4 regions of the Virgibacillus halodenitrificans genome follow, and region 2 is predicted to be linked to each of the others. Evidence: riboswitches for the same ligand, from Rfam matches in the RefSeq annotation. Region 2 holds a riboswitch; each other region holds the start of a gene.
What was found. Region 2 has a riboswitch for S-adenosylmethionine ahead of BME96_RS00080 (methionine ABC transporter ATP-binding protein). Riboswitches for the same ligand answer to the same signal wherever they lie in the genome.
Positions count from the first base shown of each region.

Region 1: it holds a riboswitch for S-adenosylmethionine, as region 2 does, so the genes downstream of both, BME96_RS17365 (O-acetylhomoserine aminocarboxypropyltransferase/cysteine synthase family protein) here and BME96_RS00080 (methionine ABC transporter ATP-binding protein) in region 2, are expected to answer to the same signal.
Region 3: it holds a riboswitch for S-adenosylmethionine, as region 2 does, so the genes downstream of both, BME96_RS06400 (sodium:solute symporter family protein) here and BME96_RS00080 (methionine ABC transporter ATP-binding protein) in region 2, are expected to answer to the same signal.
Region 4: it holds a riboswitch for S-adenosylmethionine, as region 2 does, so the genes downstream of both, BME96_RS03850 (homocysteine S-methyltransferase family protein) here and BME96_RS00080 (methionine ABC transporter ATP-binding protein) in region 2, are expected to answer to the same signal.

Region 1 is NZ_CP017962.1:3,512,715-3,516,390, reverse strand. Features, by position in the region: gene BME96_RS17365 (O-acetylhomoserine aminocarboxypropyltransferase/cysteine synthase family protein) at 107-1,810, opposite strand; SAM riboswitch class I at 1,909-2,025, opposite strand; gene rarD (EamA family transporter RarD) at 2,081-2,995, opposite strand; gene megL (methionine gamma-lyase) at 3,180-3,676, shown strand, end outside.
Region 2 is NZ_CP017962.1:18,016-21,691, reverse strand. Features, by position in the region: gene BME96_RS00090 (MetQ/NlpA family ABC transporter substrate-binding protein) at 1-183, opposite strand, end outside; gene BME96_RS00085 (methionine ABC transporter permease) at 205-855, opposite strand; gene BME96_RS00080 (methionine ABC transporter ATP-binding protein) at 845-1,876, opposite strand; SAM riboswitch class I at 1,950-2,051, opposite strand; SAM riboswitch class I at 2,174-2,276, opposite strand; gene serS (serine--tRNA ligase) at 2,346-3,620, opposite strand.
Region 3 is NZ_CP017962.1:1,214,560-1,218,235, forward strand. Features, by position in the region: gene BME96_RS06385 (GNAT family N-acetyltransferase) at 26-502, shown strand; gene BME96_RS06390 (hypothetical protein) at 589-1,002, shown strand; gene BME96_RS06395 (hypothetical protein) at 1,131-1,778, shown strand; SAM riboswitch class I at 2,091-2,197, shown strand; gene BME96_RS06400 (sodium:solute symporter family protein) at 2,342-3,676, shown strand, end outside.
Region 4 is NZ_CP017962.1:742,751-746,426, forward strand. Features, by position in the region: gene BME96_RS03845 (cyclase family protein) at 1-355, opposite strand, end outside; gene BME96_RS03850 (homocysteine S-methyltransferase family protein) at 384-1,433, opposite strand; SAM riboswitch class I at 1,521-1,626, opposite strand; gene BME96_RS03855 (CBS domain-containing protein) at 1,829-2,527, shown strand; gene BME96_RS03860 (RDD family protein) at 2,608-3,033, shown strand; gene BME96_RS03865 (3'-5' exonuclease) at 3,078-3,676, shown strand, end outside.

The DNA.
Region 1 (3,676 bases), 380 kb from region 2:
CTTCATATAAAAGGCGATCTTTAACAGGGAAGGGTTAATACAATTTTTCCCCATTTGCTGATTTATAAACATCTAATCTATAAGTTTATTAGCAGAGCGTGTCAGCTTAAACTTCTACCGGAATATTCAATGACCCTCCACTCCTAGTACGGATAGCTTCATTATAAGGGTCGGTTTCCGTAATTACGGTAATCCCGGCAGCTGCAGCATTCTTAACTAGGTTTTCATGTAGAGAAGGTTGCTCCACAAAAAGAATAGCTACTTGTTTATTTATTAACTCTTCTATACTAGTTTTAGTGTTCTCTTTGCCTGGAATCCAAACTGCGTCTATTTTTTCCTCATTCGTGGATAACGAGCTGACTTCAAATCCAAGTGATTGCAGTTTAGCCACTTTTTCCTTCGTTTCTTGTTTTTCTGCACCTGCCACTGTAATAACTTTTTTACGTATTCCTCCATTACTTCGGTCAAAAGGAGAGGAAACAAGCCACTTCACAGCATCATCTTCTTTAAATGTAATTGTTACAGGTTCATCTGTAGCTTTTGCAATGGCTTGATCAAGTGTAAAAAGAATATCATTCGATGATTCAAGCCCTATTGATAGGCGGATTAATTCTTCAGAGACACCACTCTTTACTAAATCTTCTTCTCCCAATTGTTGATGTGTGGTTGAAGCAGGATGAATAATTAATGATTTAGCATCACCTACGTTTGCTACATGGGACCATAATTCAATCGAATCAATTAGTTTCCTGCCAGCCTCACGTCCTCCTTTAATGCCAAAGGTAATAACAGAACCATACCCATTCCTAAAATATTTTTTGGCAAGTTGGTGAGAAGGGTGGTCGGCTAAGCCAGGATAGTTTACCCACTCTACAGCTTGGTGATTTTCCAAGTAATTAGCTACTTCTATTGCATTCTGAGTATGTCTTTCAATACGTAAGTGCAATGTTTCCAATCCTTGCAGTAAAAGAAATGCATTTTGTGGGCTGAGACAAGCTCCGATATCGCGTAATAGCTGTACGCGTAGCTTAATCGCAAAAGCAGGAGCCCCTACATCTATAAATCGTAAGCCATTATAACTTTCGTCTGGTTCTGTGAAACCAGGGAATTTTCCATTATCCCAATTGAACTTGCCGCCATCTACAACAACTCCCCCAATAGCTGTTCCATGTCCACCGATCCATTTTGTAGCAGAGTGAACCACAATATCTGCTCCCCAGCTAAGTGGCTTCGTAATATATGGAGCGAATGTATTATCAATAATTAGAGGAATCTCATGCTTATGGGCAATATTTGCTATATTTTCTACATCAAATACATTTAAACTAGGGTTTGTGATGATTTCTCCATAAATTGCTTTTGTCTTATCTGTTATCGCTGCTTCAATTGCTTTATGGTCTGTACCGTCAACAAAATTCACTTGAATACCATAGCGTGGCAGTGTGTTAGCAAATAAATTATATGTTCCTCCATATAAATTACTATCAGCAATAATTTCATCACCAGCACTGGCAATATTTAATATAGCGAAAGTTATGGCTGCCATACCGGAAGAAGTGGCCACCGCTGCGACACCATCTTCTAGTTCTGCAACCCGCTGTTCAAATGTATCGACAGTTGGATTCCCAATACGAGAATATATATTGCCTGGTTCAGCTAAACCAAATAAATTCTGTGCATGCTCTGTGTCACGAAATACATAGGAAGTAGTTTGATAGATAGGCACAGCGCGTGAACCTGTGGTCGGGTCAGCTGATTGCCCTCCGTGTAGTAATACTGTTTCCGGATTTTGAAAATGAAATTGAGCCATAATAAATTCCTCCTAGGTTTAATTTGTTATCTGGAGGAAGAGGAGATAATCAAAACGCCCTCTTCCTAAGAAGAGGGCGTTTAATTTAACCGGTCCTCCTCTTATCTTCCAGATCTGTTTTGATCTGTAGGATGTAGCACCTTCAAAGCAAGAATTATTGCTTTCAGGTTGCCGGGCTTCACAGGGCCTATTCCCTCCGCCACTCTGGATAAGAGATTAAATTTTCTAAATTATGAATAGTATAGGTCCTTTCTTTTCTTCTGTCAACCATTAATTTAATAATTTTCTATTTTTTCTGGTTTTATTAGGCCGATATGCTGCTCCCATATAATTGATAAGTGCTATCCATATTAATGAGAAAGCAATAAGGTGAGCTGACGTGAACGTCTCTTCATAAAGAAATACACCAAGTAATAGCATAATAGTAGGGGCAAAGTATTGTAAAAAGCCGATCATCCCCAATGGAATATGCTTGGCACCAGCAGCAAATAGGAGCAAAGGAATTGCAGTCATTATACCAGCGCCCATTAGAAGCAGGTTTGTTGCTGTTCCTACCTCCACCCATTTAAAAGTAGTTTCAGGCAATAAAAATAAATAGAGTAAGGCAAAAGGAGTAACAACAAATGTTTCAATTGTCAGGCCGGTCATTGCCCCCACATCAACCACTTTTTTTAATAAACCATACACACCAAAACTAAATGCTAATGCGAGTGAGACCCATGGAAATACCCCGTAGCTGATAGTAAGATAGATCACTCCCAAAGATGCAAGAATAAAAGAAAAGATTTGTCTCCGTGTCATATTTTCCTTTAAAAAAATTATTCCCAAAAGAATGCTGACAAGAGGATTAATATAATATCCTAAGCTTGCCTGGATGACATGGTTGCTGTTAACCGCCCATATATATGTTAGCCAATTTAAGCTAATAACAATGGCTGCTAAAGAAATAAATATGACTTTCTTCTTGCTTTTGGTAAATGATTTACATTCTTTTATAAATGCAGGCCACTTTCCGGTAATAAGTAAAATAATTAGCATAAAAACAAAAGACCAGATAATTCGGTGTGCCAGAATTTCGCCTGCTGGGACCGATTCTACCTGTTTCCAATATATCGGCAAAAATCCCCAAATGATATAAGCACCTATAGCATAAATAATACTGTTTCTTACTTGATTCGTATTCATACAAACCCTCTTTTATGTGAGATTAAATGATTTTGTGTAATTCCATCAAATTAAACTTATTCTAGAAATAAAACATCAATAAATCAATAGAAGTTTAGAAATTTTCTAATTTAAACGCTTTCATAAATTAGGTTAATGGCATAGTATAGGAGTATGTACATCTATTACATAAGGGGGAGAAGTAATGCAAAAAAAGAATAATAGATTTGAAACAGCAGTGATTCATGATGGATACGACGCCAAGGATATGCTAGGAAGCCTGACTACCCCATTGTTTCAAACATCTACATTTACGTTTGAAACTGCTGAGCAGGGAGAAAAACGTTTCGCAGGAGAAGAGGAAGGGTTTATTTACTCAAGATTAGGAAACCCAACAGTGAGAGCCTTGGAAGAAAGAATTGCCACATTGGAAAATGGAGAAAGAGGCCTGGCATTTGGGTCAGGAATGGCTGCTGTATCAGCCATTTTATTCGCATTAACAAAGGCAAATGATCATATATTGTGTTCGTCAGGTTTATATGGCTGCACGTTTGGTTTGCTTCAAATGCTCCATGAGAAATTCAATATATCCTATGATTTTTCTTCCATGGAAACAAAAGAAGAAATTCGTTCACTGATTAAAGAGGAAACAGCTTGTATATACGTAGAAACGCCAATAAATCCAACAATGAAATTGATTGA
Region 2 (3,676 bases):
AGAGAATCGAACAATTTCAACATCTATCCCCTCCTCCTTGGCTTTTTCAGCAACATAATCCCAAATAGTTGTATCTGAACCACTAATACCTACCTTTACTTTTGTAGCAGCCTCGCCGCTTGAGCAAGCACTAATAACAAGGGTTACGAATGAAAGTAATAAAAATAGACCAAATTTCTTCATGTTTGTTCTCTCCTTTTATGTTTATCTTCTTCTTATTCTTTTTGATAAAATGTTTCCTGATGACTGTAATCCTTGAACCATAACGACAAGAATACCAACCGTAATCAGCATGACTGTTGTATCAAATCGCTGATAACCAAACGTTATTGCCAAATCTCCGAGACCGCCACCACCAACAGCTCCAGCCATGGCCGATGCACCTACAAGGCCGATGGTTGCAATGGTGATTCCCAGTAATAGCGAGCTTAAGGCTTCCGGAATGAGAAAGCGTGTGATTATCTGTCTAGGTGTGGCGCCCATTGCCTGTGCTGCTTCCATTACTCCTGGGTCAACCTCCAACAATGAATTTTCAATTAACCTGGCTATATATGGCCCTGCATAAAGCACCATCGGGACAATTGCAGCAGCAGTACCTATGGAAGTGCCTACAACTAAACGGGTAAATGGGATAACAGCTACCATCAGAATAATGAAAGGGATGGATCTAAAAATATTTACGACTGCGTTTAATAGATTAAATAATTGCTTATTTTCCCATAGATGGCCTTTTCGAGTAATAACAAGTAAAATGCCAAGAGGTAAACCAATAACGACAGAGAAAAGTAAAGAAAAACTCACCATTGCTACCGTTTCCCATAATGCTTCTATGATTTGTTGCCAATCAACTAACATTACCCAACACTTCCTTTACAGTTACTTTTTGTTGATGAATATGCATAATCACTCGCTGGATTTCCTTTTCCTCTCCCGCAAACTTAACAATTAAATTTCCAAACGGAGTCCCTTGTAATTCTGTAATACTACCGAATAATACATTTACCTCTACATCATATTGCTTTGCTATTTGTGATAGTAGTGGAGCTCCGGTAGCTTCACCAACGAATACGATCCGATAGATTTGATGGGACTCATCCTGTGCTCGAATAAGCTGATATACGGATTCTGGAATATCATCATGCATAACCGAGCTTACAAAATTGTGAGCTACTTCGGTTTTTGGCTGTGAAAATACCTCAAAGACGGATCCCGCTTCAACTACTTTCCCTCCATCAAGTACAGCTACTTTGTCACAAATCTCTCGAATAACGCCCATTTCATGGGTAATAATTAAAATGGTAATGTTATATTCCTGATTAATTTTCTTTAAAAGCTTTAATATCGAATTCGTCGTTTCCGGATCAAGTGCTGAAGTAGCTTCATCACATAACAGCACGGAAGGCTGAGTTGCTAAGGCTCTTGCAATTCCCACTCTTTGCTTCTGCCCACCAGATAGCTGATCTGGATAACTTTCTGCTTTGTCTTCTAAACCGACAAACTCTAATAATTCACTAACCCGTTTTTTAACCTCTTCTTTCGGTGTATTGGATAAAAGTAACGGCATTGCTACATTGGTAAAAACAGTTTTGGAGTTTAATAGATTAAAATGTTGAAAGATCATCCCAATATTCCGTTTTGCTTCCCTCAGCTCTTTAGGCGAAAGTGAAAGTAAGTCCTGGCCGTTCACAGTTACCTTTCCTGAAGTTGGGCGTTCCAATAAGTTTACACAACGGATCAGCGAGCTCTTTCCAGCACCACTAAAACCAATAACTCCGTAAATTTCTCCCTTTTCAATATGTAAATTGACATCATCTAATGCCTTAATTTCCTGTGCTGTACCATCGTAAATTTTTGTCACATGTTCAAATGTAATCATTTTTTTCCTCCTTCTAAAAATATAAAAATGCCTCTTCTTAGAAAGATAAGAAGAGGCATTTAGGAACATGCTCTTCTTATCTTTCAGGCATACGCCTGCTGGAATTGGCACGGTACTTAATCAGTCCGTTGCCGAGGTATCAAAGGGCCAGTCCCTCCACCTCTCTGGATAAGAAGTATAACTATTTAATTTTTTACTATGCGTACCACACATCGGGCATCCATCACATTACTCTAAAAAAACAAAAATCCCTCCTTATGAAATAAGAAGAGATTTGTATATAACGAACCAAAACTCTTCTTATTTACCAAGCTGTTGCTTGTTGGATTTGGCACAGTACTATAAAAGTCCGCTGCCGAGGCATCAAAGGGCCAATTCCCTCCACCTCTCTGAATAAGAAGTTTTTTTATTATTTAATTTAGTATGATATTGACTTTACTATCAATTTTAAAATTTGTCAAACATTTTTTTATTTAATTATTTCTTTTCCACCCATATAAGCACGTAAAGCGGTAGGTACAATAACAGAACCGTCTTCCTGCTGGTAATTTTCTAAGATCGCTGCAACTGTGCGGCCAATTGCCAGACCAGAACCATTCAATGTATGAACATATTCTGGCTTACCATTTGCGTCTCTTCGAAAACGAATACCTGCGCGTCTGGCCTGGAAATCTTCAAAGTTAGAGCAAGAAGAAATCTCTCTGTACGTATTCTGGCTCGGAATCCATACTTCAATATCGTATTTTTTAGCGGCTGTAAATCCAAGGTCACCTGTACACATACTCATCACGCGATAAGGAAGGTTTAATAGCTGTAACACTTTCTCCGCATTTCCAGTAAGTGTCTCCAAGGTTTCATAAGAATCCTCCGGTTTTGCAAAGTGAACGAGTTCCACTTTATTGAACTGATGCTGACGGATTAATCCACGTGTATCGCGTCCTGCAGATCCCGCTTCAGAACGGAAACAGCTGCTGAAAGCTACATATTTCTTAGGTAGATCTTCTGGTTTAAAAATCTCATCACGATGGAAGTTGGTTACCGGTACCTCTGCAGTTGGTACCATGAAATAATCCCATTCCTCCAGTTTAAATGCATCTTCTTCAAACTTTGGAAGCTGGCCTGTGCCTGTCATGCTTGTACGATTCACAATTTGCGGTGGAAGCATTTCTTCATAGCCGTGCTCATCTGCATGCAAATCCATCATAAAATTTAATAATGCACGTTCCAATCTGGCGCCTAGTCCTTTGTAAAATACGAAACGGCTTCCAGTTACCTTTCCTGCTCTTTCAAAATCAAGTATATCCAAGTTTGTCGCAATATCCCAATGTGCTTGTGCATCAAAGTCAAAATCCTTCACTACACCCCAATTACGCACTTCAATATTGTCCTCTTCGTCTTCTCCAACCGGCACACTTTCATGGGGGATGTTTGGAATAGATAGCATCATATGTTGCAATTGTTCCTCAATTTCTTTCAGCTGTTTATCAAGTTCAGAAATCTCATCCCCAACCTTACGCATTTCTTTAATGGCAGGCTCTGCATCTTTCTTCTCTTTTTTTAATATAGAAATTTGTTTGGTAGCTTCATTCCGCTTGGCCTTTAGTTTTTCTGTTTCGGAGATTAGCTCTCTACGCTTCGTATCAAGCTCTTCAAACTTATCAAGCTCCGTTAAATCCTCTCCACGGTGTGCCAGCTTTTCTTTTACTTGTTGAAAATTATTTCTTAAATACTTCATGTCTAACATAATTAATTCCTCCTTTATTTGTATAGGTATACTATTGAAATATATTCTTATTGGAC
Region 3 (3,676 bases), 1.2 Mb from region 2:
TAAAAAGAAAGAGGTGCACCGGAAGTTGAAGATTCGCGAGATAAAAGATCAAGACAATAAAAAAATGGAGCAAATTATAAAACGGTCGTTGGAGCAAGTGGGGTTAGATATCCCTGGAACAGCGTATTTTGATCCTCAATTAGGCAAATTATCCGCATTTTACAAGGATAAATCGAATGCTAACTATTGGGTTGCTGTAACGGAAGAAGATGAAGTGATTGGTGGAGTGGGAATTGGCCCTTTTGTAGGTGATTCGACGGTTGGTGAGCTGCAAAAGCTATATATTAGCCCGGTACACCAAGGAAAAGGGCTTTCCAAGGAATTAATGCGCGTAGCATTGGATTTTGCTAAGAAGCATTATGCATATTGTTATCTCGAAACTTCTCATGTACTTGAAATTGCAAATCGCCTGTATAGTAAATTCGGTTTCCGCGAACTTACCGAACCGATAGAAGGCTCAGAGCATGGCACGATGGACACGTGGTATATAAAAGAATTATAGAAATAGGAGCTAGTAGCAAGTAAAAAAGCGTCTCTGCAAATTTTTGGCAGTGCCCCAGAATACGGAAAAGTAGGAGCGAAATGAACATGAAGGAAGCTATAAGTATACTTTTAATTATTGGGATTGGAATAATCTTATATAAAAAAGGTATATTGCGGTTTATGAGTACAAAGATAATAAATTATACATATAAAAAGTTGCAACATACACTAACAGTCCGTTACAAAAAATTTACCGGCATAGAGTATTATTATTTTAAATTAAAGAAAGGCGTCAGCTATACACTGAAATTAGACGTCACTGTAGAAGAGGGCGCGTTGGAACTTGAATGGAGGAGCTTTAAAGGTGTAGTGGATAAAAAGCGCTTTGAAGCAGATGGAAATGGTGAACTAACGTTTACTGCAAGTACCCGGTTGTATTCAGTAAGACTTGAGGGAAGCGATACCAAGGGCGGCTGTGTGATTGAAGTAGTCCAAGGCATAAGCAACCAAGCTAACTGAAAGTAGAAATAGAACGTAGGTAAATACCAAAACAAAAGCTGAAAAAGCTCGTGTTGAACTCCTAAGCATTAAAGAAGCGTACATTTATTTCTAAAAAATATATAGAGTGGGTGAGAGGAGGGAATTTTGTGATAAGAAGCAAGTTTACAGTTATTGGCGCTATTATTCTGTTTATTATTTGTATGTGGTTATTCTTTCCATTTCCTGATGATCCCTTGCTACATGCTACTACTATTTTTATGTCCATTCCCATTATGGACCATGATGGTTATATAAAAGCTGGTGTCATTGGTTCATTTTTATTTGTTGTCGCAATGGTATTGCTGATGTTCGGTTTAAGAAAATTCCGTCTTCGATCACTGATTATTGTGATATTCTTATACAGTTTTTTGCCACCAATACTTATCAAAGTATATCAAGAGACACTTGCAGAAGGTATCTTTGCTGTTTCAAAGGAAGATGAGGGGGAATGTGATTTTAATTCAATAAATGAATCCCAGTTAGAGGGCGAATGTCATTTTACGCTTCAAAACCGGAGAAATGAACCAGTGACCTTCGAAGTTCAACTGATCGATTCCTTCATTGATGAAACGCGCATGGAGTCGCTAATAAATGAGGCAGGCCCACACATGTTAGCATTGGAAGCAAACGAGAAAAGAGCAATACATCTAAAAGAAATTATTGATATTACTGGAGTGCAAAACCATATCTCGGAAGGTTCATCTTTCGCCCTTCATTTTAGGCTTATTGATGGAAAAGATGAACGGATCTTATGAGTAGAAGTACACTAAGTAAGTTAAATACAGGAATCGCTCTCTTCATGCTGATTTTCACTTTTTATTATTTCTTTATGATGCAATTTCTATCCCAATCAATGTGATTTTTTCATTTTTATCTGTCATGTTTTTTCTGTTTGGGATTCACTATTTATGCTATAAAGAAAAAGTTTTAGGATGTGTACATATCACCGTGGCATTATTTTTGATTTTTGTTGTTATTAATCCTTTTCTCCCAATACTGTAAAAATGTATTGACTTTTGTGTTGGAATAATGTAAATTGATAAATAATTTAATAAATTAAATGCAACTTCTTATCAAGAGAGGTGGAGGGATTGGCCCTGCGAAACCTCGGCAACAGGCTCTGTAGAGTACTGTGCCAAATCCAACAGACAAGTATTTGTCTGAGAGATAAGAAGAGGATGCTATGATCGTACAGCCCTCTTCTTATTTTGGAAGAGGGTTTTTCTATTTTAAATTAAAAAAGTTTGGAGGCTTTTTAAACGTTAAACAAAGTAATTCGATCTGATTTATAAAATTTTTAAAAAGAGGGGTAGTTTATATGTCATCATATGGATATTGGATGATTATCTTTGCAGTTGGATATACCTTTGTACTAATAATTGCAGGTCAGTTAGCAAAAAGGCGAGTAAACCGACAAGATAGCTACTTTGTTGGTGGGAGAACTTTCAATAAGTGGATTGTGGCATTTTGTATTACAGGGTTATTTTCCGGATCTACGTATATTTCTATTTTGGAGTTATCCTATTTAAATGGCGTTTCAGCAATATGGTATGGGGTGGCTGAAATTGTCCAAATCGTTATTATTGCTTTATTAATAATTCGATCCTTCCGTAAAAAAATGCTAATTACGATTTCCGGACTAATCGGTGATAAATATGGCAGGGCAGCGAGAGGAATGGCAGGTGCTATTACTGCTTTTGCCTTTCCGATGTGGTCTGTGGCGACAGCGATTGCTTTCGCGTCAGCTATGCACGTATTCACAGGCATCTCGCTGACATGGTCTGTAGCATTTACTGCCATCCTGTTGTTTGTATATCTACAGGGAGGAGGGATGTGGTCCATTGCTTTTACGCAAACAATGAATGGCGTGTTATTTTTTCTCATGTTTATTGTTGGTATTGTGGCTTTTTTTATCAACCCGGGAATCGAAGGATTAAAAACGCTAATGGTAGAGTCTCCGTCAATGTTTGCGTTTGATAGTGTTGGTTTACAGGTGATTGTCGCTTGGTTTGGTACCTTTCTGGTAAATGTCATTCTGGCTCAGGCAGCCTTTCAAATGGCGCTCTCATGCAAAGAGCCTGAAGAGGGTCAAAAAGGATTAATGATTGCTGGCGTCTTAGCGGTTCCCTTTATTATTTGTGGCATTCTGTTTGGAGTTGCAGCGGCAGTGGTTGTTCCTAATGCACAAACAGGTCTCATTGCGATTCCGCTTTATTTAATGGAAGTACTACCTGCGCCATTAGTCGGCATTTTCTTTCTTGGTGTGTGGGGCTGTGCATTGAGCTGGGGAGCACCGTGTCAATTTTCTGGGGCTACCAGTCTTGGGCGTGACGTGGGAGGCGCTTTACATCCACGGGCCAGTGAGAATCAGCTAGTTTTTTATACGAAAGTTTCCCTCCTTCTATTAACTGTATTAATGATTATCTTTGGTATGCTTCGGACAGAACAATCCGCGTGGTGGAATGTGTTAGCATGGACCATTCGGAATAGTGCTACATTTGCTCCCGTTGTTGCTGCATTATTCTGGCCGGTCGTTACTAAACGGGCGGTATGGGCAGCGTTAATCACAGGCTTTATCAGTGGTTTGGCATGGTATTATTTAGGCGGATGGCAGCCAAATGCATTTTATATGAACATTCATCCAGTTTGGGTT
Region 4 (3,676 bases), 720 kb from region 2:
TATCTTGAACACATAAAGTGAAATCAGGATCTAGTTGGGCTTCTTTTGATTTATTAATTACGATTAATGGTAGGACAAGTTCCTTTAAATCCAATTCATCAACATAACGCGAATTAGGTACGAAGTGGATTGGAGCATCTATATGTGTTCCATACTGACCTGCAAAGCTAAATTGTTGAGCAAAAAATCCGTCGCTGTGATCAAATAATGTTTTAAATTCCGCACCATCAAACGCAGCGAAATGAGGGGAATTCGGTCCGAAAGTGTGAGTTAAGTCTATCCATTGCTTTTGTTTCAATAAATCAATTGCTTGCAATAATTCGTTTTTTTCTTGGTGTACTAACTCATTTGTCATTACAATCACCTCTTTAATTGAAAGTTTATTATGCTTTTAAACGATAACTTAAATTATGCTGCTTTAATGTTTTATCTTTGCCAAACAAAAAGTGCTTTTCCATATCAGGTGAATATTTGGAGTTAATGGTTTCAACACCGACTGCTTCTGCAACAGCTCGAAGCATTGCCGGAGATGCACCACAACATAAGCCAATATAATTAACACCCAGATCGTTAGCTTCCTTCGCCCATTCCGCCAACTCATAACGGTTATGATAAAGTGGATCTAAAGCTGTTGGGAATGTGGTCTCTAAAGGCAAATGACAGCTACAGCCCCCATCTGGCAAATTAAAAAAGGTTGGATGTTCTTCTGAAGTACGGTATGGAATTGGCAATGCTCCAACATAGCCATCTACATTTTTTCTGATATCAACTATATATGGTTGCATAGTGTGTGGCCCACGGAAACAGTTCATTCCCACAACCAATGCTCCTTTTTCGGAAAGGAGTCGACATGCTTCTTCTACGGTATACCCATCACGGAGAATGTTTTCGCCCATTAAACCGAATGTAATAACAGCAGGCAAGCCTTGCTTTTTAATTTCCTCTAAAGCAATCAGAGCTTCTTCATAATAGTAGAAAGTTTCCCCATTAACGAAATCTACACCTTCTTCTTTACACCATTGGACCATCTCTGCAAAAATTTCCATAACTTTTTCTTTTGATTCAAGGTCATTCGGGTCAAATAAGTTTGTATTGGAGATATTTCCTGCTACCAGCGCTTCTTCGATTGGATGCTCCTTGGCTACTTCTTTAGCAAGACGGATTGCATTTCTGTTTAATGGTTCCAGTAAATCTTCCTTACCGATAATTCGCATCTTTTCTCGGTGGGCATTGTATGTAAATGCCAAGACAATGTCAGAACCTGCATTCATATAGTCGCGGTAAGCTTGTTTTAAAGCTTCTGGATGATCCAATGCGACTTCCGGAACAAAAGAGCCAGCCTGTAAATACCCTCTTCTTTCCAGTTCAAATAAGTAACCTTCACCAGCAATGACTGTCCCATCTTGTAGACGTTGTTCTAAACTTCTTTTCATTTTGTTTCCTCCTCTTTTTATTGTGTGAACAGAAAAAGCCCCTTCTAAAAATAAGAAGAGGCTGTTGTCACCAAAATATTGTTTCTCCTCTTATCTTCAAGCATGTAATATGCTTCTGGAATTGGCACAGTACTTTGCTAAGTCTGTTGCCGAGGCTTCAAAGGGCCAGTCCCTCCACCTCTCTGGATAAGAATTCTAACTATTCAATTTGATATTAAGTAATAACATACAGGAGCAAGAATGGATTGTCAAGTGGATAATTGAAAATTCATATCTTTCACTAAACGATATTTAATTAACAGAATCCTAGTATATATATTAGTTTCTTTCATGCATCCGCATAATAGTTTAAAATAATACTAGGAATACTAAATTAATAAGCAGGAGATTATCGAATGTTCAAAAACTCAGAGAAATTTTTAACAGCATTTAACCGAATTGAAAAAGAGTTAAGGTCCATGATGATTAACAAAAAAGATTTAGGATTTTCTAAAATGGTTAAAATACTGAGGAATTCCAATTCTTTGGTAAAACGTTACAGCGAGGACCTATTGGAATTTGCTGAACTGCGAAACGCAATTGTACATAATAAAGTGGAGCTTACACATGCAATAGCAGAACCACATGATTCGATCGTTGATAAAATTGAAACAATCCAAGAAGAGCTTGCACATCCTAAAAAAGTTATTCCCTTATTCAACAAGAAAGTACATTATTTTGATGAACAGGATTCTTTAGCAGATATGTTACACACCATTCATGAGAAAGGGCATACCAAATTTCCTGTCTACGCTAATCAAACGTTTATGGGTTTACTTACACAGAAAGGAATTACAAATTGGCTTGCAGAAAATAATGGAGAGGGTAGTTTCTCTTTCAACGATATTTTATTGAAGGATGTGCTCCCATTCGAAGAAAAAGATAATGTGCTATTTATTTCAGCTTCAACCTCCATCTATGCAGCAGTTGAACTCTACAAGGAATATGCATCAAAGGGAAAACGGCTTGAAGCTTTGTTAATAACTAGAAATGGATCGCAGGGAGAAAAACTAGCAGGGATTATCACTACCTCTGATATTCTTGAAATTCCATAAATCTGAAGTGGAAGAAAAATGGAAACTTTTTCTTCTCTTATCGTATAGAAAAGTAAATGAAAAATGTAAGGAGGCACAACATGGACAATTATAAACCAGCAGGATTTTGGATACGGTTTTTAGCAAATTTTGTTGATGGAATTATTATTTCCTTAATGGCACTAATTATCGCGGTCATTATAGGTGATCAGACATTCTTCCAGGGAGGAAGCTCGGAGGACTCCATATCGGAAGGGATATCAAGTCTATTATACTCCGTAGTATTCATTATAATATTTACGGCAAGCAAGTTTCGTGGTTCTCCTGGAAAGATGGTTTGTAAAATACAAGTCTTAAATAAAGATATGACACAAATTAGTATATTGAAATCTGTTGGAAGATATTTTTCTTATATTCTCTCGGCTATTCCGTTTATGCTTGGCTTTATTGTTGCAGGTTTTACGGAAAATAAAAAAGCTCTACATGATGTCATTTGTGGCACGAGGGTAGTGTACAGAAATAAATAATTCAGATACCAGTGTAAATATTTATAATGGGGGAGAGCTATTATATGAATTTCGTATCCATAGATTTTGAAACAGCTAATGAGAAGCGACACAGTCCTTGCGCAGTAGGTCTAGTAGTTGCTAATGAACACAAAATAATTGATGAATTTTATAGTTTGATTAATCCTATGATGTCTTTTAGCGGATTTAATATTGGTATTCATGGGATAACTGAAAATGATGTTCAAGAAGCACCGACATTTGCTGAATTGTGGCCACAATTAAATAATTACTTATCCAATAATTTGGTTATTGCACATAATGCAAGTTTTGATATGAGTGTAATTCGAAATACATTAGATTATTTTCAACTGCCATATCCAGAAATGGAATACCTTTGTACAGTGAATATTTCTAAAAAAATCTGGCCACACTTACAAAATCATAAACTGAATACACTAGCTAGCCATCATAAGATTAACTTTGAACATCACCACGCACTAGAAGACGCTCGTGTAGCTGCCAAAGTTTTTATGAAGGCACTTGATGAACGAAAAGCTGATTCGTTTGATAGTTTCTTAAAAATATGCCAAATGAGAAAAGGGAAGATTTACGAAAGAGGATATGTTGCACCTAAATCTATTTCATCAAAGAAAAAAAGAAG